DNA from 3 places in the Thioalkalivibrio sp. ALE17 genome. Region 1 is predicted to be linked to each of the others. Evidence: predicted binding sites of a transcription regulator. Region 1 holds the regulator's gene; each other region holds the start of a gene.
The links. The regulator sigma-54, encoded in region 1, starts transcription at its own class of promoters, with help from an activator protein. The targets are predictions, from matches to a motif close to TGGCANGNTNCNTGCTT.

Region 2: H609_RS0108680 (CmpA/NrtA family ABC transporter substrate-binding protein) is a predicted target of sigma-54. The motif match lies at 5,163-5,179, and genes of this name have one in related genera.
Region 3: H609_RS0101695 (TorF family putative porin) is a predicted target of sigma-54. The motif match lies at 1,816-1,832, and genes of this name have one in related genera.

What each region holds. Positions count from the first base shown of each region.
Region 1 is NZ_AUDT01000003.1:90,673-98,222, reverse strand. It holds gene H609_RS0103680 (calcium/sodium antiporter) at 1-525, shown strand, start outside; gene H609_RS0103675 (KpsF/GutQ family sugar-phosphate isomerase) at 522-1,499, shown strand; gene H609_RS0103670 (HAD family hydrolase) at 1,499-2,038, shown strand; gene lptC (LPS export ABC transporter periplasmic protein LptC) at 2,077-2,622, shown strand; gene lptA (lipopolysaccharide transport periplasmic protein LptA) at 2,603-3,130, shown strand; gene lptB (LPS export ABC transporter ATP-binding protein) at 3,127-3,897, shown strand; gene H609_RS0103650 (RNA polymerase factor sigma-54) at 3,987-5,468, shown strand; gene hpf (ribosome hibernation-promoting factor, HPF/YfiA family) at 5,485-5,823, shown strand; gene H609_RS0103640 (PTS sugar transporter subunit IIA) at 5,827-6,294, shown strand; gene hprK (HPr(Ser) kinase/phosphatase) at 6,346-7,377, shown strand; gene rapZ (RNase adapter RapZ) at 7,385-7,550, shown strand, end outside.
Region 2 is NZ_AUDT01000012.1:47,811-55,360, reverse strand. It holds gene nirB (nitrite reductase large subunit NirB) at 1-1,798, opposite strand, end outside; gene H609_RS0108690 (ABC transporter ATP-binding protein) at 1,798-2,595, opposite strand; gene ntrB (nitrate ABC transporter permease) at 2,606-3,553, opposite strand; gene H609_RS0108680 (CmpA/NrtA family ABC transporter substrate-binding protein) at 3,565-4,983, opposite strand; gene H609_RS0108670 (nitrate regulatory protein) at 5,470-6,783, opposite strand; gene H609_RS0108665 (DsrE family protein) at 6,911-7,267, opposite strand; gene H609_RS0108660 (hypothetical protein) at 7,358-7,550, opposite strand, start outside.
Region 3 is NZ_AUDT01000002.1:2,785-10,334, forward strand. It holds gene H609_RS0101685 (ammonium transporter) at 1-589, opposite strand, end outside; gene H609_RS0101690 (P-II family nitrogen regulator) at 625-963, opposite strand; gene H609_RS0101695 (TorF family putative porin) at 1,030-1,761, opposite strand; gene folB (dihydroneopterin aldolase) at 2,177-2,536, opposite strand; gene H609_RS0101705 (amidoligase family protein) at 2,610-3,632, shown strand; gene H609_RS0101710 (gamma-glutamyl-gamma-aminobutyrate hydrolase family protein) at 3,619-4,449, shown strand; gene msrA (peptide-methionine (S)-S-oxide reductase MsrA) at 4,684-5,316, opposite strand; gene H609_RS0101720 (PQQ-dependent sugar dehydrogenase) at 5,328-6,488, opposite strand; gene H609_RS0101725 (DNA-formamidopyrimidine glycosylase family protein) at 6,601-7,422, opposite strand.

The sequences.
Region 1 (7,550 bases):
CAGGCCTCGGGCGAGGATGCCCCCGAAGTCGTGCGCGGCATGGTGGAGACCATCCCGGACAGCGATCGCCTCGGTCCCGCGATTGCGTGGCTGGTGTTCGGGCTGCTGCTCCTGCTGGCCAGCAGCCAGGCCCTGGTCTGGGGCGCGGTGGAAATCGCCGAACAACTGGGGGTCAGCGATCTGGTCATCGGCCTGACCATCGTCGCGATCGGCACCAGCCTGCCCGAGCTGGCCACATCGGTGGTCGCCGCCTTCCGCCGCGAGGCGGGGCTGGCGATCGGCAACGTGGTCGGCTCCAACCTGTTCAACCTGCTCGCGGTGCTGGCGGTTCCGGCCCTGATCGCGCCGCTGGCAATCGACGCCGACGTCCTCGCACGCGACTATCCCGTGATGCTGGCACTGACGGTGGCCCTGTTCCTGATCGCGCTGGGCCGCCGGGGACAGATCCTGCGCTGGCAGGGCGCCCTTCTCCTCGTCGCCTTCGCAAGCTACCTTGTCTATTTGGGAATTACGGCAACTGCATGAACTTCAACCCCGAAACCACCCGCAACCTGGCCCTGGCCGTCCTCAACGACGAGGCCGAGGCCGTGCACAACCTCGCCCGGCGCATCGACGACAGCTTCCTCGAGGCCTGCCGCTGCATCCTCGAGTGCAAGGGCCGCGTGATCGTCACCGGCATGGGCAAGTCCGGGCACATTGGCAGCAAGCTGGCCGCGACCCTGGCCTCCACGGGCACCCCCGCGTTCTTCGTGCACCCGGGCGAGGCCAGCCATGGCGATCTCGGGATGATCACCCGCGAGGATGTGGTCATCGCGCTGTCGAACTCCGGAGAGACCGACGAAATCCTCACCATCCTGCCGCTGATCCGGCGCCTGGGCGTGCCGCTGATCGCGATGACCGGCAACCCCGGCTCGCGCCTGGGCGCCGACGCCACCGTGCACCTCGATGTCAGTGTCGAGCGCGAGGCCTGCCCGCTGGGCCTGGCCCCCACCTCCAGCACCACCGCGGCGCTGGCGATGGGCGACGCCCTGGCGGTCGCGGTACTGGATGCACGCGGCTTCACCGCCAACGACTTCGCCCGCTCGCACCCTGGCGGCCGGCTGGGCCGGCGGCTGCTGGTGCATGTCGCCGACATCATGCACACCGGCGACGCGATCCCGCGCATCACGCCGGAGGCCCCGCTGAAGGACGCCCTGTTCGAGATCACCCGCAAGGGCCTCGGGCTGGTGATCGTGGCCGGCGCCGACGACCGCATCCAGGGCGTGTTCACCGATGGCGACCTGCGCCGCACCCTGGATGCCGGGCACAGCCTGGACGGCCTGACCATCGGCGAGGCGATGACCACCGGCGGCCACACCGCGCAGCCCGACTGGCTGGCGGTCACGGCACTCGAGACCATGGAGAGCCGGCGCATCAACGCCCTGCCGGTCACCTACGCCGACCAGCGCCTGGTCGGCGTGATCAACATGCACGACCTGCTGCGCGCCGGGGTGGCCTGATGAACCTGGATGCCGCGACCCTGCGCACCCGCCAGCAGGCCGTACGCCTGCTTATCCTGGACGTGGACGGCGTGCTGACCGACGGCAGCCTGTTCCTGGGCGATGGCGGCGAGCAGTACAAGGCCTTCAACAGCCGCGACGGCCACGGGATCCGCCTGGCGCTGGACGGCGGCCTCGACATCGCCATCCTGACCGGGCGCACCTCCGGGGTGGTCGAACACCGCATGCGGGACCTGGGCGTGGAGCACCTGATCCAGGGCCGCCGCGACAAGGGCGAGGCCCTGCACGAGTTGCTGCAGCGCACCGGCCATGACCCGGCGGAAGCCGCCTTCATGGGCGACGACATCGTCGATCTGCCGGCCATGCAGCGGGTCGGGCTCGGGATCGCGGTCGGGGACGCCCACCCGCTGGTATGCCGCCACGCCCAGTGGGTCACCGAGGCCCACGGCGGGCGCGGCGCCGTGCGCGAGGCCTGCGAGGGGCTGCTGGCCGCGCAGGACCGGCTGGACGCCCTGCTCGAGACCTACCTGAACGGATGAGCCGGCGGAGACGCAACCGGTACGGTCTGGCGCCGCCGTTGGTCCTGTTCACGCTGGCGTGCGCAAGCCCCGCAACCGCCGAGGTCACCCCGCCCGAGGGCGAGGTGACCCTGCAGATCGACGGATTCACGCTGCACGCCACCGGCGACGACGGTGAGCGGACCCACCGGCTGCAGGGCACCCGACTGCGCGAATTCGGCCGCGACGGGCCGCAGTGGGTGGATGACCCGGAACTCGACCTGTTCGCCGATGGCGGTATCGAATGGCGCTGGACCGCCCCGGCGGCCCTGCACCGCCCGGCTGACGAAACCCTGGACCTGGTCGGCCCCACCCACGGCGTACAACCAGCCCGCGGCGAACGCGTGCAGACGGTCATCGACTCGCGGGATGTACGTATCGCCACAGACACCATGGTCGCCACCTCGGACGCCCTCTCCACCCTGAACCAGCCCGGGCTGTTCCAGCGCGGCACCGGCCTGCGCGTGGACTCGCGAGCGGATACCATAGAGCTGTTCCATGACGTGTACTCGCTCTACAGCGAGGCGAGCGAGGAGGACCCCGCGCATGACCCCGATCCCGAATAGCCGCCGCCTGCCGGGCCTGCTTGCGGCGGCCGGCCTCCTCTCCGCCCTGCTGGCGACGCCGGCCCTGGGCCAGCAGGGATCGGGACCCTCGCTGCCGGTGGAGATCACCGCCGACCGCGCGGAGATGGACGAACGCCAGGGCCTGGGCACCTACACCGGGGACGTGATCGTGATCCGCGGCGACATGACGCTGGAGGCCGACACGGTCTACGTGCGCACCCGGGATCGTCGCCCTTACGAGATGGAGGCCCACGGCGAGCCGGCCCGCCTGGAATCCCCCGACCCCGAGACCGGCGAGATGCGTATCGCCACCGCGCTGCGCATCGACTACCTGCTGAACGAGGACCGCATGATCCTCACCGACCAGGCCCATGTGATCACCGCCAGCGAAGAGGCGCGCGGCAAGCGCATCACCTACGACCTGACCACCGACGTGATCGAGGCCGAACGCGGCGAGGGCGACAGCGAACGCGTACGCATCACCATCCAGCCACGCGACGACGAATGAACGCACCCGCCACCAGCCCGGCGCCGGAACCCGCCGAGGCCCGTGATCGCCTGATCGGGCGCGAACTGACCAAGCGCTACGGCCAGCGCACCGTGCTCGACCAGGTGGATGTCGACCTCGCACCCGGTGAAGTGGTCGGCCTACTGGGTCCCAACGGCGCCGGCAAGACCACCTGCTTCTACAGCCTGGTCGGGCTGATCCGCCCTAACGCCGGGCGCATCACCCTGGGCGGGCACGACATCACCCGCGCGCCCATTCACGTGCGCGCCCGCGCCGGTCTCGGCTACCTGCCCCAGGAGGCCTCGATCTTTCGCCGCCTGAGCGTGTGGGACAACCTGCAGGCCGTGCTGGAACTGCGTCCCGGACTGGACCGCCACGAACGCCGGCGTATCGGCGACGCGCTGATCGAGGAGTTTCAGCTCGAGACCGTGCGCCACAGCCCCGGGATCGCGCTGTCCGGCGGCGAACGTCGGCGCGCCGAGATTGCGCGGGCCCTGGCCGGTGACCCGCAATTCATCTGCCTGGACGAGCCCTTTGCCGGGGTGGACCCGATCTCGGTGGGCGATATCCAGGATGTAATTCGCCACCTTGCAGCGCGCGGCATCGGGGTTCTGATCTCCGATCACAACGTGCGCGAGACCCTCGGGATCTGCCACAGGGCCTATATTCTGAGCGAGGGGCGCCTGCTGGCCGCCGGGACACCCGACGAGCTACTGGCCGACCCCCAGGTGCGCCAGGTCTATCTCGGCGAGAATTTCCGCCTGTGATGCCGGCACGCGCACAACCCGCGCCGGTGCACAAACCACGAGGCACGATTTAAGATCGCTCTTATGGTCACCCGCGCCCCGCATAGCCAATGCTGAAACCCGGCCTGAATCTTCAGCTGGGTCAGACGCTCACCATGACCCCGCAACTGCAGCAGGCCATTCGCCTGTTGCAGCTGTCCACGCTCGAACTACAGGTGGAGATCCAGCAGGCGCTGGAGAGCAACCCGATGCTGGAGCAGGTGGAGGACGAGGACGAGATGGCCGCGACCGAGCGCCTGGACGCGGAGGGCGAGGTGGTGGAAGGCGACCGCATGGAGGCCACTACCACCAGCGATGACGTGATTCCCGAGGAGCTCACCACCGACAGCCGCTGGGACGACATCTACGAACCGCCGCCCGCCCCCAAGGGCGTGGATGACCGCGACCCACTGGAGAACACCAGTGACGATGACGGCGAGGGCCTGCAGGACCACCTGCTGTGGCAGCTGCACCTGAGCCACCTGACCCCGCGCGACCAGCGCATCGGCGCGGCCCTGATCGACGCGATCAGCCCCGATGGCTATCTCGAAGGCGACCTCGAGACCCTGGCCGAGACCATCAGCCGCGGCGAGGACGAACCCGTCGGCGTGGACGAGGTCGAGGCGGTCCTGCACTGGATCCAGCAATGCGACCCGCTGGGCGTGGGCGCGCGCGACCTGCGCGAATGCCTGGAGATCCAGCTGCGCGAACTGGCCCCGGACGCCCCCGCCCGCGAGGCCGCCCGGGCGATCCTGGAACACGGCATGGACAGCCTGGGCAAGCGGGATTACAAAGCCCTGCAACGCCAGTCGGGTGTGCGCGACCCGGACGAACTGGCGCGCGCCCTGGACCTGATCCGCACCCTGAACCCGCGGCCGGGCGCGCAGATCAGTGCCGCCACCTCCGAATACGTGGTGCCCGATGTCTACGTGCGCCACACCCCGGAGGGCTGGCGCGTGGAGCTGAACCCGGAGATCGCGCCACGCATCCGTATCAACGACCTCTACGCCGGCATGGTGCGCCAGGTATCGGATGCCCGCGACAGCGCCTTCATGCGCGACCAGCTGCAGGAGGCGCGCTGGTTCCTGAAGAGCCTGCACAGCCGCAACGACACCCTGCTGCGCGTCGCCGAGGCGATCGTCCATCGCCAGCAGGGCTTCCTGGAACACGGCGAGGTCGCGATGCAGCCATTGATCCTGCGCGATATCGCCGAGATCCTGGAGATGCACGAATCGACCATCTCCCGGGTCACAACCCAGAAATACATGCACACCCCGCGCGGGGTCTTCGAGTTCAAGTATTTCTTTTCCAGCCACGTCGGCACCAACGACGGTGGCGAGTGTTCCGCCACCGCCATCCGTGCCATGATTCGCGAATTGATCGACGACGAACCCGCGAACAAGCCGCTCAGCGATGCCCGGCTCGCCCAGATCCTGGCGGACCGGGGCATCAATGTGGCGCGTCGCACCGTAGCCAAGTACCGCGAGGCGATGCACATCCCTTCATCCAGCGAACGCCGGCAGATGGCCTCCATGCCCACCGGCCACAAGTAACCAAGGAGTCCCGACCATGCAGATCAACCTGACCGGCCACCATGTGGACCTCACCGACGCCCTGCGCGACTACGTCAACGAGAAGTTCGCGAAGCTGGAGCGCCACTTCGACAAGGTCATCGACGTGCACGTCGTGCTGACCCACGAGAAGACCCAGAACCAGTTCAACAAGGCCGAGGCGAATCTCCAGGTCAGCGGCAATCACATCCACGCCGAGGCCTCCCACGAGGACATGTACGCCGCCATCGACGCGCTGATCGACAAGGTCGACCGCCAGCTGATCAAGCACAAGGAAAAGGTCAAGGATCATCACCGGGCCGAGGGCGCCCAGCGCAACCGCGAGCAGGCCTCCTGACCCATGTCCATTGCCGAGCTGATCACCGCCGAGCGCATCCGCCTGGAGCCGGAATGCTCCAGTCAGAAGCGGGCCCTGGAGGCCCTGTCGGAACTCCTCGCCGGCGGCGGTGATGCCGGCGGACCGGGCAGCACCGCGATCTTCGAGGCCCTGTCCGCGCGCGAAAAGCTGGGCTCCACCGGCCTGGGCCATGGGGTTGCGATCCCCCATGGCCGCCTGGCCGATCTCGAGGCTCCGCGCGTGGCCGTCCTGCGCCTGGAGAGCGGCGTCGACTTTGACGCCATGGACCACGAGCCGGTCGACATCCTGATCGCCCTGCTGGTCCCGGAGGCCGCCACCAGCGATCACCTCGACCTGCTGGCCCAGCTGGCGCGCGGGCTTTCGCAACCGGACACCATTGCCGCCCTGCGCCGGGCCGGCGATGCCGCCAGCCTGGAACAGGAACTCGTCCGCCGCTTCCGCGAGGGCTGATCCCGTGCGCCCCGCACCCTGCCACGCCACCGATCCCCGCCGGCCCTGCTCATGAACGAGGCACTGGGCGAAGGCGGGATTGCCCGCGACATCAACGTGGAGAGCCTGATCCAGGCTATGGGCAACCGCCTGGATCTGCGCTTCGTGCATGGCGAGCACGCCGCCCCCGACCGCAAGCTGGTCGGCGAGGACGGGGATGACCTGCCACTGGCCGGCCACCTCAACCTGATCCGCCCCAACCGCATCCAGGTCATCGGGGACTTCGAGGCCCGCTACATCGCCGGCCTCAGCGACGACCAGCGCAACGACCTGATCCTGGAGATGGCCCGCACCGGCACCACCGCGGTGATCTTCGCCGAGGACACCTGCCCGTTCTCGGAGATGCCCCATGCCCCGCAGGAGGCGCTGCCGCTGATCCTGTGTTCCAGCACCAGCAGCCACGAGATCATCGCGCTGCTGCGCTACTTCCTGCAGCAGCGTCTGGCGCACTTCGAGGTGCGCCATGGCGTGTTCATGGAGATCCTCGGCATCGGTGTCCTGATCAGCGGGGCCTCCAGCGTCGGCAAGAGCGAGGTGGCGCTGGAGCTGATCTCGCGCGGGCACCGCCTGATCGCCGACGATGCCCCCGAATTTGCGCGTATTGCCCCCGACATCGTGCGCGGTCACTGCCCGGCCCTGCTCCAGGACCTGCTCGAGGTGCGCGGGCTGGGGGTCCTGAACATCCGCGCCATGTACGGCGACTCCGCGATCAAGGGCGGCAAGTACCTGCGGCTGATCATCGACCTGCGCGATCACGGCGAGCCCTCGCCGGTCCCCGACGACCGGCTGAACGGCCGCCGCGGCGAGATCGACATCCTTGGCCTGCGGATCCCGCTGATCAGCCTCCCGGTGGCGCCGGGTCGCAACATCGCGGTGATGATCGAGGCCGCCGTGCGCAACCACATGCTGCACATGCAGGGCTACATCGCCGGGGATGACCTGCGCGCCCGCCAGCGCCGGCAGATGAGCGGCGAGGCCGAGGAGCCGCCCTACCACCGGGCCGTGCCCGCCACGACCGTCCCTAACCCGGACCCGGAGGGCTGAGCCCGCCATGCGCCTGCTGATCGTCAGCGGTCTGTCCGGATCCGGCAAGACCGTGGCCCTGCACACCCTGGAGGACGCGGGCTATTTCTGTGTGGACAACCTCCCGCTGCCGCTGCTGCCGGACCTGATTCGCCAGGTGCGCCAGGGCCACTACGACACCGAGGGCGATCGCC
Region 2 (7,550 bases), on a different contig from region 1:
TGGGCACCTGGTAGCGCTCGGCCACCTCGGCGATCGCGCGCAGCTCGGCCGGCGTGGTCACCCCGCCCCAGATGCGCGGCACAACGGAATAGGTCCCGTCCTTCTGGATGTTGCCGTGGGCGCGCTCGTTGATGAAGCGCGACTGGGCATCGTCCTGGTAGTCCTTCGGCCAGGCCGCCAGCAGGTAGTAGTTGAGCGCCGGACGGCAGACATGGCAGCCGTTCGGGGTCTTCCAGTCGAGGGCCTCGAACACCGCCGGCATCGACTTCAGGCCGTCGCGGGCAATGGCCGCGCGCACCTCGTCGTGGCTGTGGTCGGTGCAGGCGCAGACCGGCTTTTTCGCCGGGGCGTCGGAGTAGTCGCCGCCCAGCGTGGTGGCGAGCACGGACTCCACCAGCCCGGTGCAGGAGCCACAGGAGTTCGACGCCTTGGTGTGGGCACGCACGTCCTCCAGCGTGAACAGCTTGTGCTCGCTGATTGCCTGGACGATCTCGCCCTTGCACACGCCGTTGCAGCCGCAGATCTCGGCCTCGTCGGGCATCGCCGCGACCCGCGAGGCCTCGTCGCCGTGGCCGGAGTCGCCGATATGCGCCTGGCCGAACAGCAGGTTCTCGCGGATGTCGGCCACTGGCGTGGCGTCCCGCATCAGCTGGAAGTACCAGGAGCCGTCCAGGGTATCGCCGTACAGCACGGCCCCCTGGATGCGGTTGTCCTTCAGCACCAGACGCTTGTAGACGCCGCGCGCGGCATCCTTGAACACCAGGTCCTCGGTGGTCTCGTCACCGGTGAAGTCGCCGGCGGAGAACAGGTCGATCCCGGTCACCTTCAGCTTGGTGGAGGTCATCGAGCCCTCGTAGCGCCCGATGCCGTACTCGGCCAGGTGGTTGGCGCAGACCTTCGCCTGCTCCCACAGCGGCGCGACCAGGCCGTAGGTGGCGCCACGGTGCTGCACGCACTCGCCGACCGCGTAGATCGACGGGTCATAGGTCTGCAGGGTGTCGTTTACCACCACGCCGCGCTCGCAGTGCAGCCCGGCGGACTCGGCCAGCGCGGTGTTCGGGCGGATGCCCACCGCCATCACCACCAGATCCGCTTCGATCTGGCTGCCGTCGGTGAAGCGCACGCCGGTGACGCGGTCCTCGCCCAGGATCGCCTCGGTCTGGTGCGCCATGCGAAAACGCATGCCGCGTTCCTCCAGCGAGCTGCGCAGCATCCCGGCAGCCTCGGCATCCAGCTGGCGCTCCATCAGGTGGTCCATCAGGTGCACCACGGTGACCTCCATGCCCTGGCGCATCAGGCCGTTGGCGGCCTCCAGGCCCAGCAGGCCGCCGCCGATCACCACCGCATGCTGGTGTGCGCGGCTGGCCGCGAGCATCGCGTCCACGTCGTGGATGTCGCGGAAGGCGACCACGCCCTCCAGTTCGTGCCCCGGCACCGGGATCATCACCGGATCGGAGCCGGTCGCCAGCAGCAGGCGATCATAGGGCGCCTCGGTGCCGTCCTCGGCGATCACTCGCCGGTTCACGCGGTCGATCCGCTCGATGCGCTTGCCCTTGTGCAGGGTGATGCCGCGTTCGGCATACCAGGCATCGTCGTTGAGCATGATCTCGTCGACGGTCTTCTCCGAGGCCAGCACCGGCGAGAGCATGATGCGGTTGTAGTTGCCCCAGGGCTCGGCACCGAACACGGTGATGTCGTACATGTCCGGCTTGAGCTTCAAAAGCTCCTCGACCGTACGCATCCCGGCCATGCCGTTGCCGATCAGGACCAGCCGCGGCTTGTCGTTCGCGGTATCCATCACGCGGCCTCCGACTCGGGGTTCTTGTGGCGCTCGTGGAGAAAGCGCAGCACCTCGGCCCGGTAGTGGTTGTAATCGGCGTTGTCGGCCATCGCCAGGCGCTCGCGCGGCTTCGGCAGGTCGATCTCCAGAATCTCGCCGATGGTCGCGGCCGGGCCGTTGGTCATCATCACGATGCGGTTGGACAGCAGCACCGCCTCGTCCACGTCGTGGGTGACCATCAGCACGGTGTTGCCCAGCTCGGCCTGCAACCTCATCACTTCGTCCTGAAGATGCGCCCGGGTCAGCGCATCCAGCGCACCGAAGGGCTCATCCATCAGCAGGACCTTCGGCTCCATCGCCAGCGCTCGGGCGATGCCCACGCGCTGCTTCATGCCACCGGAGGTCTCGCCGGGGTACTGATCCCTGGCATGGGTCATGTGGACGCGTTCGAGATTCTCCAGGGTCCAGGCGTCACGCTCGGCGCTGGCAGCCCCGCTGCGCACCTTGTCCACCGCCAGACGTACGTTCTCGTACACGGTCATCCAGGGCAGCAGGGAGTGGTTCTGGAATACCACGGCACGCTCCGGTCCGGGCTCCACCACCTCGCGATCTTCCAAAAGAACGCCCCCGGTGGAGGAACGCAGCAGTCCGGCCACGATGTTCAGCACGGTGGACTTGCCGCATCCGGAATGCCCGATGATGGACACGAATTCGCCTTGCTGGACCTTCAGATTGACGTTGTTGAGCACGTTGAGCGGCCCGCGCGGGGTGGCGAACGTCATGTCCAAATGGTCGAGATTGAGATAGTGACTCATGGGTCTCTCCTTACGCGGGTGCGTAGTCAAAGCGTTTCTTGATCAGGCCGACCGCGCCGTCCAGGGCGATACCCACCAGGCCGATGACGAAGATCGACACGATGATCGAGGCCACATTGAGGTTGTTCCATTCATCCCAGATGAAGAATCCGATCCCGACCCCACCGGTGAGCATCTCGGCCGCCACGATCACCATCCAGGCGATCCCGAGCGCGAGGCGCATACCCGTCAGGATGTAGGGCATGGTTGCGGGGACCAGGATCTTGCGCGCCGCTTCCAGACGCCCCAGGCGCAAAACCTGGGACACGTTGGTGTAGTCGCGCGGAATCGCCTGCACCCCAGCGGCGGTATTGATCACGATCGGCCAGATGCTGGTGATGAAGATCACGAAGATCGCCGAGGGGTTGACCGCCTGGAACACCAGCAGACCCAGCGGGAGCCACGCCAGGGGCGAAACCGGACGCAGGAGCTGCACCACCGGGCTGATGGCGCGACGAGCCGTGAGGGACGCGCCCATCATCAGTCCCAGTGGGATTCCCACCAGTGCCGCCAGGCCGAAGCCCGCCAGGACGCGACCGAGGGAATACAGCACCTGCCAGCCAATCCCCATGTCGTTCGGGCCGTAGTCATAGAACGGATTGCCAAGCAGATAGACCGCCTCGGCCCAGACCTGCCCCGGGGTGGGGAGATCCGGAGCGACCGTGGACTGGAGCCAGACCCAGCCCCCCAACAACAGGGCGAACGCGACCAGCGGGAGTACCAGCACCGGAAGCCAGCGCTGCAGTTTCTCCGCCATCACCTCGAACCGGTCATCGTGCACTCCACCGGCCTCTCCCGGCGTACCCACGCGTGCATCCGGTTCCGGTTCGGCCACCGTTTCGGCAACCGTACGGGCCTCGATATCGTCAGCGACCTCGCGATCCACCGCGAGACGCATGTCGGCGTAATTCGTAGACACGGGGGCCTCCTTTATCCGTTCGCCGCGGCAAGGTCGTCCAATGCGACTTTGCGGCTATGTACGTCGAATCCGGCGACATACCCCGTCAGGTCGTCGGGATCGTAAATCCGGCCATCAATGAACCGATCGGGGCCCATCGCGATGGGCGAGGAGGCCTCTTCCAATGTCCAGTGATCCTCTCGGGTGCCTTCCTTTTTCCAGTCGATTTCCGGATAGTCGACACCCACCTCGGCGGCCGCTTTCCGGTACAGGTCCGGTCGATAGACCTTCTCCGCAACCGCACGCATGTCGACCGGATCCTCCAACTGCCCCCAACGGGCCATCTGCGTGACGAACCAGGCCGCGTGCGAACGCCACGGAAAGCTGGCCGCGTAACGATGAAATACGTTGAAGTCCGGGAAGGGTTCGGGATCTCCGTCCGGGGTGAACTGCAGTGTGCCCGTCATCGACATGGCGACGACGTGTTCGGGCGCGTTGACAAAACGGCGGCCCGAAATGATGCGCACCACCTCTTCGCGGTTTTCAGGCTTGTCCATCCACTCGTTGGCCTCGATCAAGGCACGCAGCGCGGCCTGGTGCGTATTCGGATGTTTTTCCGCCCAGCTCTCGAGTACGCCGAACACCTTCTCTGGATTGTTGTTCCAGATCTCGTAGTTGGTCACCAGGGTCTTGCCGATCCCCATGTCCACCGCACGCATGTTCCAGGGCTCGCCCACGCAGTAGCCATCCATGTTGCCCGCGCGCAGGTTGGCCACCATCTGGGGTGGCGGGATCACGACCAGGCGTACATCCCGATCCGGATTGATCCCGGACGCGGCCATCCAGTAGCGCAGTTCATAGTTGTGCGTGGATACGGGGAACACCATGGCGAAGGTCATCGGGGCACGGCCAGCTGCCTGGTCGGCATCAATGACCTTCTTCAGGGCGCGCGCGGAAATCGGCCGTTCGTTCATGGCCTCGGGATCGGCCTCGACCATCCGGTCGTAGAGCTCGTTGGAAACGGTGATCGCGTTGCCGTTGAGGTCCATGCTGAACCCCGTGATCGTGTTGCGCTGGGTAGCACCCACGCCCAGCGTCGCGGCAATCGGCATTCCCGCCAGCATGTGCCCGCCATCCAGGCTCCCAACGGAGACCTTGTCGCGGATATTGGCCCAGGAAGCCTCCTTGGCCACATGGACGTCGAGACCGTGGCGCGCGAAATACCCCTTCTCCTGGGCAACGACCAGCGGGGCACAGTCGGTCAGGGGGATAAATCCGAACTCCAGGCTGGTCTTTTCCAGCCCTTCGGATCCCCCGGCATAGGCCGCCGCCCGGAAAAAGTCCGGATGCATCCCCAAGGCGGCGCCACCTGCCAGAACGCCGCCGGCCTGAAGGAAGCGCCGGCGCGACAGGCCGGCGGTCTTTTTCGTGTCATTCGTGTGATCGGTCATTGCGGGTTCACTCCCCTTGTCAGCAAACACATCCCAAAAACGAAAAAAGGCGCCGCATCAGCCCGGCCGCGTTTGCAGCCGGGTGATGGACGCCTTTGTCCAGTCCCATCGGAGGCCCGGTCACCGGGTCTCCCTGTTGTCAGGCGACGAACCGCCGTTGGCTCGTCTTACCGATACTCCTGCAGGAGGTGTGCCAATTCGCCGTTACGAATCGACCCCGCGAGGCACAATCGCGCCATGGCACGGGAAAATCGGATGGTTTCGAACATCGGGTCGAACGTTTGCGGGAAGCCCGAAGTCCCGAAGCCGATCCCGGAGGCACCAACCTGGGGCGCGCTGGCGGTGCAGATGAACCGGGCTGGTGCACTACCTGTAGGAGCCGCCCTGGCGGCGAAGCCCCTGCCAGTGTCCGCCACGGGCAGGGGCTTCGCGGGCAAGCCCGCTCCCACAGGGGCACCCCCACCGGCATCCCTTTCCCAAGGCTGGCTACAGGCCGCCCTTGCCCAGCAGATCGGACATCGCGACGGTCGCCTCGGCGACCTCGGCCAGGCGCCGGTTCTGGTTCATCGCCGTCTGGCGCAGGAGCTTGTAGGCCTGATCCTCGCTGAGGCCACGGTGCTGGATCAGCAGGGCCTTGGCACGCTCGATGGTCTTGCGCTCGGCCAGGGCCTGGCGTGCCGCATGCAGCTCGTCCTCCACCGACTGCAGCCGGGCCGCCTGGCGCTGCACCAGGTCCATCACCGAGTGTCCGACGATCGGTACGTTGAGTGCGGCATCGCCCTCCTCCTGCGAGGGCTCCAGCCCCTCCGGCGCGCCGAAGAACACCGCATACGGCACGCTGTCGCGCAGTTCCGACTCGGCGAGTTGCGCAACCCGGTCACGCACCGCGCCGAGGTCCGCGCGATCCGCCGTGATGCGTGCCGAGCAGCACTCGTTCAGGTGCATCTCCAGCAGATCCTCGATCTCCTTCATCGCGTCGATGCGCGCGGTGGTACAGGCAAACCATTCCTCGGCCCGGGCGGGGTCGTGGTGCCCGGAGGCCTCGGTACAGGCCCGACGGCGAAGGCGCTCGATGTCCGCCGCGAAGGCCGCCGTCTGCAGTTCGCGCCAGGCGGCACAGGCCGCCGGTGCCGCGAACTCGGAGAAGATACGGAACGCCCGTTCCTGGGCATCGATCCGATGGACCAGCGCCTGGCGCAGTTCGGGCTCGAAGTTCGCGGCGCCAAACCCGGCGGCCCCGATCGCGCGCTCCTGCCCTGCCAGTTCCTTGCCCTGCATGAAGTTCAGCAGGGCCACCAGGGCCCGCGAGACCTCGGGATCGGTCGCCGAATCCGCAGCCTCGAACACCAGGGCCATCAGGGCGCGAATCAGCTCGCTGAAGCCGCGAGTCGAGTCCATCGGGCTCAGGGTCAGCTCCAGGACCTCCTCGCGCAGGCTGCCCAGGCCGGACAGGCCATGCAGCGCCAGCGCCATGCGCCCCAGCAGCCGGCTACGGCCATGGGCGCAGGCGTCCGGGGCCAACCAGCCATCCAGGTGCTCGCGGAACGCGGCCGCGGCGGCGTCCGATTCGGCCCGGTACTGCTCCAGTTCGCGGGTATAGCGCTGGCCGCCGGACCCGATCCAGAGGCTGGAGGCCCCGCGCTCGCGCTGCAGGGCATGCACCAGCGCGCGGATGCGCCCGACCAGCTGCACCGCCTCCAGCAGGCGCTCCAGGCTCACCACCTCGCACTTGCGCGAGGCGACCAGGAAATCGCCAATGGACTCTTCGAGGGAAAAACTCGGGGGTGTGTTCTGGGTCATGCTCGTCGTCCGTGAATCACTCCCGGAACAAACAAGCATGCAATGTGCCAGTTCGACCGACTGACAGCGGGGGTACAAACAAAAACGGGCGGGGCATCACGCCCCGCCCGCGGAACGGCCCGGCCGATCAGAAGCTCATGGAGCGGTCGAACTCGGCGACGGCCTGGACGTAGTGGCCCATGCCGGCCATCTCGGCGTTCGGCAGGAAGTTGTGCTCGCCGACGTCGCGACCCTTGGCGCAGGCCTCGCAGGCCCAGAACGGAACGCCTTCACTCACCAGCGAATCCACGATGTCCTTCATTGCCGGCATGTTGTGGCCGACGATCTTGTCGTACACGTTGCGGTTGGCGATGTTCACGGCCTCGCCCTGCAGCCAGACGGTCACATCGTGGCCCTGCTGCTTGGCCACATTGGCGGCGATCATGCCAAGCGTGGCGCGGGTCGGGTCGTCGGTACCGGCGGTGACGGCAACAATAAAGCGCATGGGAATCTCCCGGGGTTGAAAAGGTGCGAAAACGGTAGCGGCCGGCAAGCGGCGCGTCGATTTCCCACAAGCCAGGGAGAAACAATCGGCTCAGGGGGCGCCCTTCGTGGTGAGACTGTTGCGATAGAGCTTGAACGCCATCAACAGCCAGGGCACGGCATGGACGACCAGGTCGAGCACGTCGAGTGGCCGGGTCAGCTCCCCGGCAAACAGCCAGCGCAGTTTCTCTGCGACATGCGGCTCGGGGATCCAGGGGGCCAGGCCGACGGTCGCAACCAGCAGT
Region 3 (7,550 bases), on a different contig from region 1:
TGCGCGCCCCGAGGAGCAGCACACCGGCCAGCGCGGCAGCGGCACCCGTGAAGTGGACGATGCCGGAACCGGCGTAGTCCAGATAGCCGATCTGGTCGAGGATCCCGCCACCCCAGCTCCAGAAGCCCTGGATCGGGTAGATGAAGCCGGTCAGGATGACCGCGAAGGCGAGGAAGGCCCACAGCTTCATGCGCTCGGCCACGGCACCCGAGACGATGGACATCGCGGTGGCCACGAACACGACCTGGAAGAAGAAGTCGGCACGATCAGAGTAGTAGATGTCGCCACCACTACCCAGTACGTCCGCGACCGCATTGTCGCCCGAGATCAGGAAGCCCAGGCCCGGAATGATGGAGCTCAGGCCGTCGCTGTACATGATGTTGTAGCCGATCAGCATGTACATGATGCTGGCGATCGAATACAGGGCGATATTCTTGGTTGCAATTTCGGCCACACTCTTGGTGCGCACCATCCCGGCCTCGAGCATGGTAAAGCCCGCGGCCATCCACATCACCAGCGCGCCGGCCACCAGAAAGTAAAAGGTGTCCATTGCGTAGGCGAGTTCGACAACTTGCTGTTCAATTTCCATGATTGAAATTCCTCATTCGATGGAAGACGGAGGCCTTAAAGGGCTTCCGGGCCGGTCTCGCCCGTGCGAATACGCACGACCTGCTCCACCGGTGTGATAAAGATCTTGCCGTCGCCGATCTTGCCCGTGCTGGCAGACTTGGAAATGGCCTCGACCACCTGATCGACCAGGTTCTCGTCGACAGCCACTTCCAGTTTCACCTTGGGCAGAAAATCGACCACGTACTCGGCACCGCGATAGAGCTCGGTATGACCGCGCTGGCGACCAAAACCCTTTACTTCGGTCATGGTCATCCCTTGTACGCCGATCTCCGAGATCGCCTCGCGAACATCATCAAGCTTGAACGGCTTGATTACGGCGGTAATCATCTTCATGTCAGACTCCTGTGGGCGGGCCCGCCACCTGACGGACCCGCTGTTGCTTTAGGCGGTAATGCGGAATCAGAAGGTCTTGGACCAGCCCACCCAGGCGCCCAGGTCTTCGTCGGTCTCGTCGACATACTCGAGATTGAAGCTGAACTCGCCCCAGTCGCCCGCGTCGCGGGTCAGGCTGGCGGTGTAGTGGGTGTAGTTGTCCAGGCTGGAATCGTCGAAGCGGGTGCGACCTACCAGGAAGCCGGCGCTGTAGACGTCCATGAACGGGACATCCAGGCCGGCGTAGAAGTACATGTCGTCGTCTTCCAGGGCCGAGTCATCGCTGTCGTGAACGACGTAGGCCATACCGCCGTACAGTCCCACAACGCCGGTATCGAAGCTGACTTCACCATAGATCTCGCCGAAGTCGGCACTCAGGGAACCGGTATCGTCTCGGGCATCCGGATAGGCGTAATAGATGTAACCGACGTCGTAGCCGAACCCATTGTCGAACGCGTCGGCAAATCCAAGATAAAGATCCATTTCGTAGCTTGTTTGATCTTCATTCCCCTCGTCGACGCCAAAGTCAACATTCGATACCCAGGTTCCCACGTAGAAACCAGAGGCATGCTCGTAATCGATACCACCCTGAACGGCAGCACCGTCGTCGGTTTCGGAAAAACCACGGAAGTAGTAATTGGACACCGCGCCGATGTTCACGGACAGCTCCGCGGCGGCGGTGGAGGTAAAGGCGACGCCACCGGTGGAGCCTACGGTGAGGACAGCAGCGGCCAGCGCGGAACGGGTGAACTTCTTCATGTTGGTCATCTCCCAGATTGGTCAATCGAGTGTCGCGTAGTCGACACCCGGTCCTTGCACGGGCTGTGCCAAGTACCAAAAGGGAGCAAAATCGGCTTTTCGCAACACCTGTTGCGGCCCAACCACGGGCTTTTGCCTTTATTTGGTGCGCACTAAAAGTGCACACGCACCAAAAACGTGCGGAGACCGAAGACTGTGAACCATGTCCGGGATTCAGGAAGGTTCAGTCCTTCGGCAAGTGGCGGGGTCGGAGAGGCAAATCGGGGCTGGGACAGGCGCGGCGAGCGCACACGCGGCCATGCGGGACGCACGGCGAACACCTCCCTGCCCTGCGGATCGCCACGTCGCCTCGCGACGACACAGCACGGCATGGGGATGGCGCCGGCCGGGACAGCGCCCCGTGGCCGGCGCGGGTCTACGAGGAAAGGCTGCCGCGCTCGATCTCGATGCCGACCTCGCGCACGCCGGGCACGGCACCGGGCTTGCCGAGTTTGATGCGCAGCCACGGCGTGCCGAACTGGGCCATCAGGGCCTCGGCGATCTCCTCGGCCAGGGATTCCAGCAAGGCATGCGGCTCGCGCGTGACGATGGCACGCACGGCGTTGGCCACCGCCTCGTAGTCAACGGTGTCGCCGATCTCGCCGGAGTAGGCGGCGATGCGGGTATCGGCCGCCAGTTCGATATCGAATCGCAGGCGGCGCTGGATGCGCTGTTCCCAGTCGTAGACGCCAACAACGGCGTCAATCTCGAGGTCGCGCAGATAGATTCGATCCATGGGTTCGGCGGGCTCCTGTGGGTCGGCGCCTATCCTACTGCCCGGGCCGCACGAGGTACACCGAGCCGCTATCATGGTGCCTCCCGATTACTACGAGACACGCATGAGCGAGCCCTTTCACGAACTCCCCTGGCCCGCCAACCCGGATGGCGAGCCCCGACGCATCGGCGTGGAGATCGAGATGGCCGGGGTGTCGCTGGAGACGATGGCCGAGACCGTGAAAGGCGAGTTCGGGGGCCACGTCGAATCGGACAACGCCTTCGTCTTCCACGTACGCGACACGGACGTCGGCGACTTCCAACTGGAGCTGGACGCCCGGGTACTGAAGGACCGCGGCTACCGCGAACACCTCGCGCGCCTGGGCATCGAGCTGGACGACTCCGACGAGGCCGCGCTGGAGCGCTGGCTCGCGGACGCCGCGGGCCGCCTGGTCCCGCACGAGATCGTGGCGCCGCCGATCGCGACGGCTGACCTTCCCCGCCTGGACCGGGTGCGCGCCGCCCTGCAGCAGGCCGGCGCACTGGGTACCGAACGCTCGTTTCTCTATGCCTTCGGGCTGCAGATCAATATCGAGGTGCACCGCACCGATGCCGAGTGGCTGCTGGCAATCCTGCGCAGTTTCCTGCTGATGGTGGAAGTGCTCACTGCGGCGGGCGCCATCGACCTGGCGCGGCGCCTGTCGCCCTACATTCGGTCTTTCCCCGGCCCGTTTGTACGCTACGTGCTGGACCCGGACTTTCGTCCCGACCAAGCCGGCCTGATCGATACCTACCTGGCGCACAACCCGACCCGCAACCGCCCGCTGGATCTGTTGCCGCTGTTCGCCCACCTGGACTCCGGCAGGATCGACGCGGCCCCGGTGGAACACGAGCTGATCAAGCCGCGGCCGGCCTTCCACTACCGCCTGCCCAACTGCGAGATCGACGACCCGGACTGGAGCCTCGCGCGGCCGTTCAACGGCTGGGTCGAGGTCGAGCGCCTGGCGGCGGATCCGGAACGCCTGGAGCGCCTGTCTCGGGAATATCTGGAACGCCCCGGCCAGGCCCTGGGCCGATGGGCCGACGACTGGAGCCAGCGCCTCCGTGACTGGTTCTGAGCCCGACCGCACGACCACCGATACCGTGGCGCCGCGTCCACGCCGCCCGGTGATCGCCATTACCGGACCCGACCAGGGCGGCGGGCCCGCCTGGCTGTTTACAGCGCTCGCGGTGTGGCGCGCCGGCGGCCAACCGCTGCGGCTGCGCCCGGGCAAGCCGCGCGGTCACCGGCGCTTCGATGGTCTGGTGGTGGGCGGCGGGGCGGATGTGGATCCGGAGCTCTACGGCGAGACTCTCCCCGAGGGACCGGATGCGGCCGCCATCCGGCAGGCGGAGCGCCGCCTGTCGCAGCGCCTGATCGGCTATCTCTTCTACCCGGCCCTGTGGCTGCTGCGCCGGTTGTTCCAGTCCCACGGCGGTGTACTGGACACCGACCGCGACCGGCTGGAGAAGGCCCTGATCCATCGCGCGCTGGACGAGCACCGCCCGATCCTCGGCATCTGTCGCGGGATGCAACTGGTCAACGTGGTACGTGGCGGCACCCTGCATCGCGACCTGGCCGAGTTCTACGTGGAAACCCCGCAGGCCCGCAGCCTGCTGCCGGTCAAGCCGGTGGAGCTGGACCCGCGCAGCCTTCTGGCCAACATCCTGGGCGACACGACGCTCCACGTGAACGCGCTCCACAACCACGCCGTCAATGACCTGGGGTGGGACCTCAAGATCGCCGGCCGCGAATCGACCGGCGTGGTCCAGGCCATCGAGGCCGAACACGACTGGTGCGTCGGCGTGCAGTGGCACCCCGAATACCTCCCACAGAAACGCCGCCACCAGCGCCTGTTCCGCGCCCTCGTCCAAGCCGCCACCCAAAACGGCTAAAAGACTGATTCACCACGAAGGCACGAAGAAAGGCGATTCACAGGAAGTCTGGAAGAAGAGAAGGTTTGCAGGTGAAGGGTCGAGTGCGTGACGGTCGCTCAAGGCACCATATCAACGTGCTGCTGGAGGCCGTCGCATCAGCCTTCTTCCGGTCTTAAAACCTTCCTGTGAATCGCTTTTGACCTGCCCTTCTTCGTGCCTTCGTGGGCTTCGTGGTAAAAAACGCCTTTCGACCTAGGTGGGATAGGGCACGTCCAGGCCGCCGAGGCCGCAGTAGCCGTTGGGGACCTTGGCGAGGTATTGCTGGTGGTAGTCCTCGGCGAAGTAGTACGCCGGGCCCTCGGCGATCTCGGTGGTGATCGCCCCGCGCCCGGCGGCGTCCAGCGCAGCCTGGAAACGCTCGCGGCTGGCCTCGGCAGCCGCCATTTGGTCCGCGTCGGTGGTGTAGATCGCGGAGCGGTACTGGGTACCGACGTCGTTGCCCTGGCGCATGCCCTGGGTCGGGTCGTGTCCTTCCCAGAAGGTACGCAGCAGCGCCTCCAGCCCGACCCGTTGCGGATCGAGCACCACCCGCACCAGTTCGGTGTGCCCGGTCTGGCCGCTACAGACCTCGCGATAGGTCGGGTTCGGGGTATAGCCGCCGCCGTAGCCCACGCTGGTGGAGTACACGCCCTCCTGCTGCCAGAACAACCGCTCGGCACCCCAGAAACAGCCCATGCCGAAATGGATCACCTGCATGCCCTCGGGGTACGGCGGGGCCAGCGGCGTCCCCAGGACCATGTGGCGCTCGGGGACCGGCATCGGCTCTTCGCGCCCGGGCAGGGCCTGTTCGGGGGTCGGCATGCGCGGCTCGGAAAAGGCGAACATCGGCGGCTCCGTCAGTCGGCCGGGACGAGCCGGATCAGCTCCCCCGGATTGTGGTCGGTCAGGATATAGATGGCCCCGTCATGGACGCGCACGTCCCGCACGCGGCGGTCGAGATCCGGCAGCACCTCGCTCTCGTTGACCAGCTCGCGCCCCTCGAAGGTCAGCCGGCGAAGGGTCTGATGCGCCAGGCCGCCCACGAGCAGATCGCCGTCCCAGTCGGCAAAGGCGGGATCGCGGAGGATCGCCATACCCGAAGGGGCGATGGAGGGCGTCCAGTGATACAGGGGCGATTCCATCCCCTCCTTCTCGGTCAGGCCTTCGCCGACCTGCCCGCCGGCATACTCCCGGCCGTGGGTAATGACCGGCCAGCCGTAGTTCAGCCCGGGCTCGATGATGTTCACCTCGTCGCCCCCGCGCGGTCCGTGCTCGTTCTGCCAGAAGGTGCCGGTCTCGGGGTCCATCACCATGCCCTGCGGGTTGCGCACCCCCCAGGCCCAGATCTCGGGGCGGGCATCGGCATCATCCACCAGCGGATTGTCGTCCGGGACGCGCCCGTCGTCATGCAGCCGGATGATGCTGCCGATATGGGTGGAGGTGTCCTGGGCATGATCGCGCTGGCCGCGGTCACCCACGCTGATGTACACATAACCCGTGTCATCGAACACGATGCGGCTGCCAAAGTGCCGCCCCCCGGAGACGCCCGGCTCGGCCGTGAACAGCGTCTCCACACCCTGAAGCTCACCGTCCTGGAAACGTGCGCGCGCCAGGCGTGTGGTGAGCCCGCCATCCACGGCTGCGGAATAGGTGAAGTACAGCCAGCGGTTCTCGGCGAAGTCGGGATGCAGCGCGAGGTCCAGCAGGCCGCCCTGGTTGCGCGCCTGCAGGTCGCCCGGAACACCGGACACCAACTCGCCCCGGCCGTCGAAGGACCCGGCGTCCTCGAACCAGCGCAGGGTGCCCGGGCGCTCGCTGATCAGGGCCCCGCCCTCCGGCAGAAACGCAATGGCCCAGGGGTGATTAAGCCCCTCATGCAGCACACTGGCTTGCAGGCCGTGCTCCCCGGCACCGAGCCCCTCGGCCGAGACCCCGGAGGATCCGGTACAGGCCATCACCAGACCGGCCAGCACGGGCGCCAGGGTGAGGCGGCTCGTCTTCATCGTGCGCGTCTGCATGGTTCACCTCCTTGGAAAATGCGATGCCTGCGGGGCGGGATACCGCTGGAGACTTGGGCGGCACGGCCAGGAGCCGTGCATCATTCATATCCTTTTGGGATGCCGCGGGGGCCTACGGGTTCCCCGGCTGGCAGACCGGACACCAGTAGGTCGCACGCAGGTGCTCGCCCAGTCGGGCATATTCGACCGGTGCCCCGCACTGGTGACAGGGCTCACCCCGACGACCGTAGACGTTCAGAAACGCCCCCGCCTCCGCACGCTCACGGGTAATCCGCGGCCCCGGCTTCACATTGCGCCGCAGCAGGCGCTCGGCATCGCGGTACAACCCGCGCAGCATGGCCTCCGGCACCTGTGCCAGAGGACGCAGTGGATGGCACCCCTGCAGGAACAGCACCTCGGACTTGTAGATGTTGCCGATCCCCGCCGCCAGGGACTGATCCAGCAGCACATCCACGATCGGGCGGGCTGAATCGGCACGATCGCGTACCCGGGCAACAACCGCATCCAGGTCAATCGCCGGGTCCAGCAGGTCGGGGCCCACCCGCGCATCCAGCCGGGGAACGTCCCGTGCGCCGTCCGCGCGCGGACGCCACTGCAGCTCGCGCGGGTGGAAACAGACCAGCACGCGATCCGGCAGGCCCAGCACCGCCCACGCCCCGGCCGCCGGCTTGTGCCACGCCGCGCCCGGCGCATACTGGTGCCAGGTCCCGTACATCCCGAGATGGCTGCGCAACTGCCAGCGCCGCCCGTCCGCCGCCTCCAGGTCCAGCAGCAGGTGCTTGCCCCGGGCCTGCACGGCCTCCGCGGTCATCGCGCCATGTTCCAGTAACGGATCCCCCCGGCGCGCTCGGGTGGCGACCCGGCTCAGCGCCACCCCCTCGAGCACGGGCCGCAGCGCCGCCGCCAGCTTGTGGATCGTATCGCCCTCGGGCATGGCACCCCATCTCCTTGAGCCGCATCCGGATCAAACGAATGCAATCGGGAACGCTGAGGCCGCCCCCCTTGAATGATTGGCACTCTTGGGCCAAATTCGGAAAACTTGTCAAGGTACAGGGAGGTACC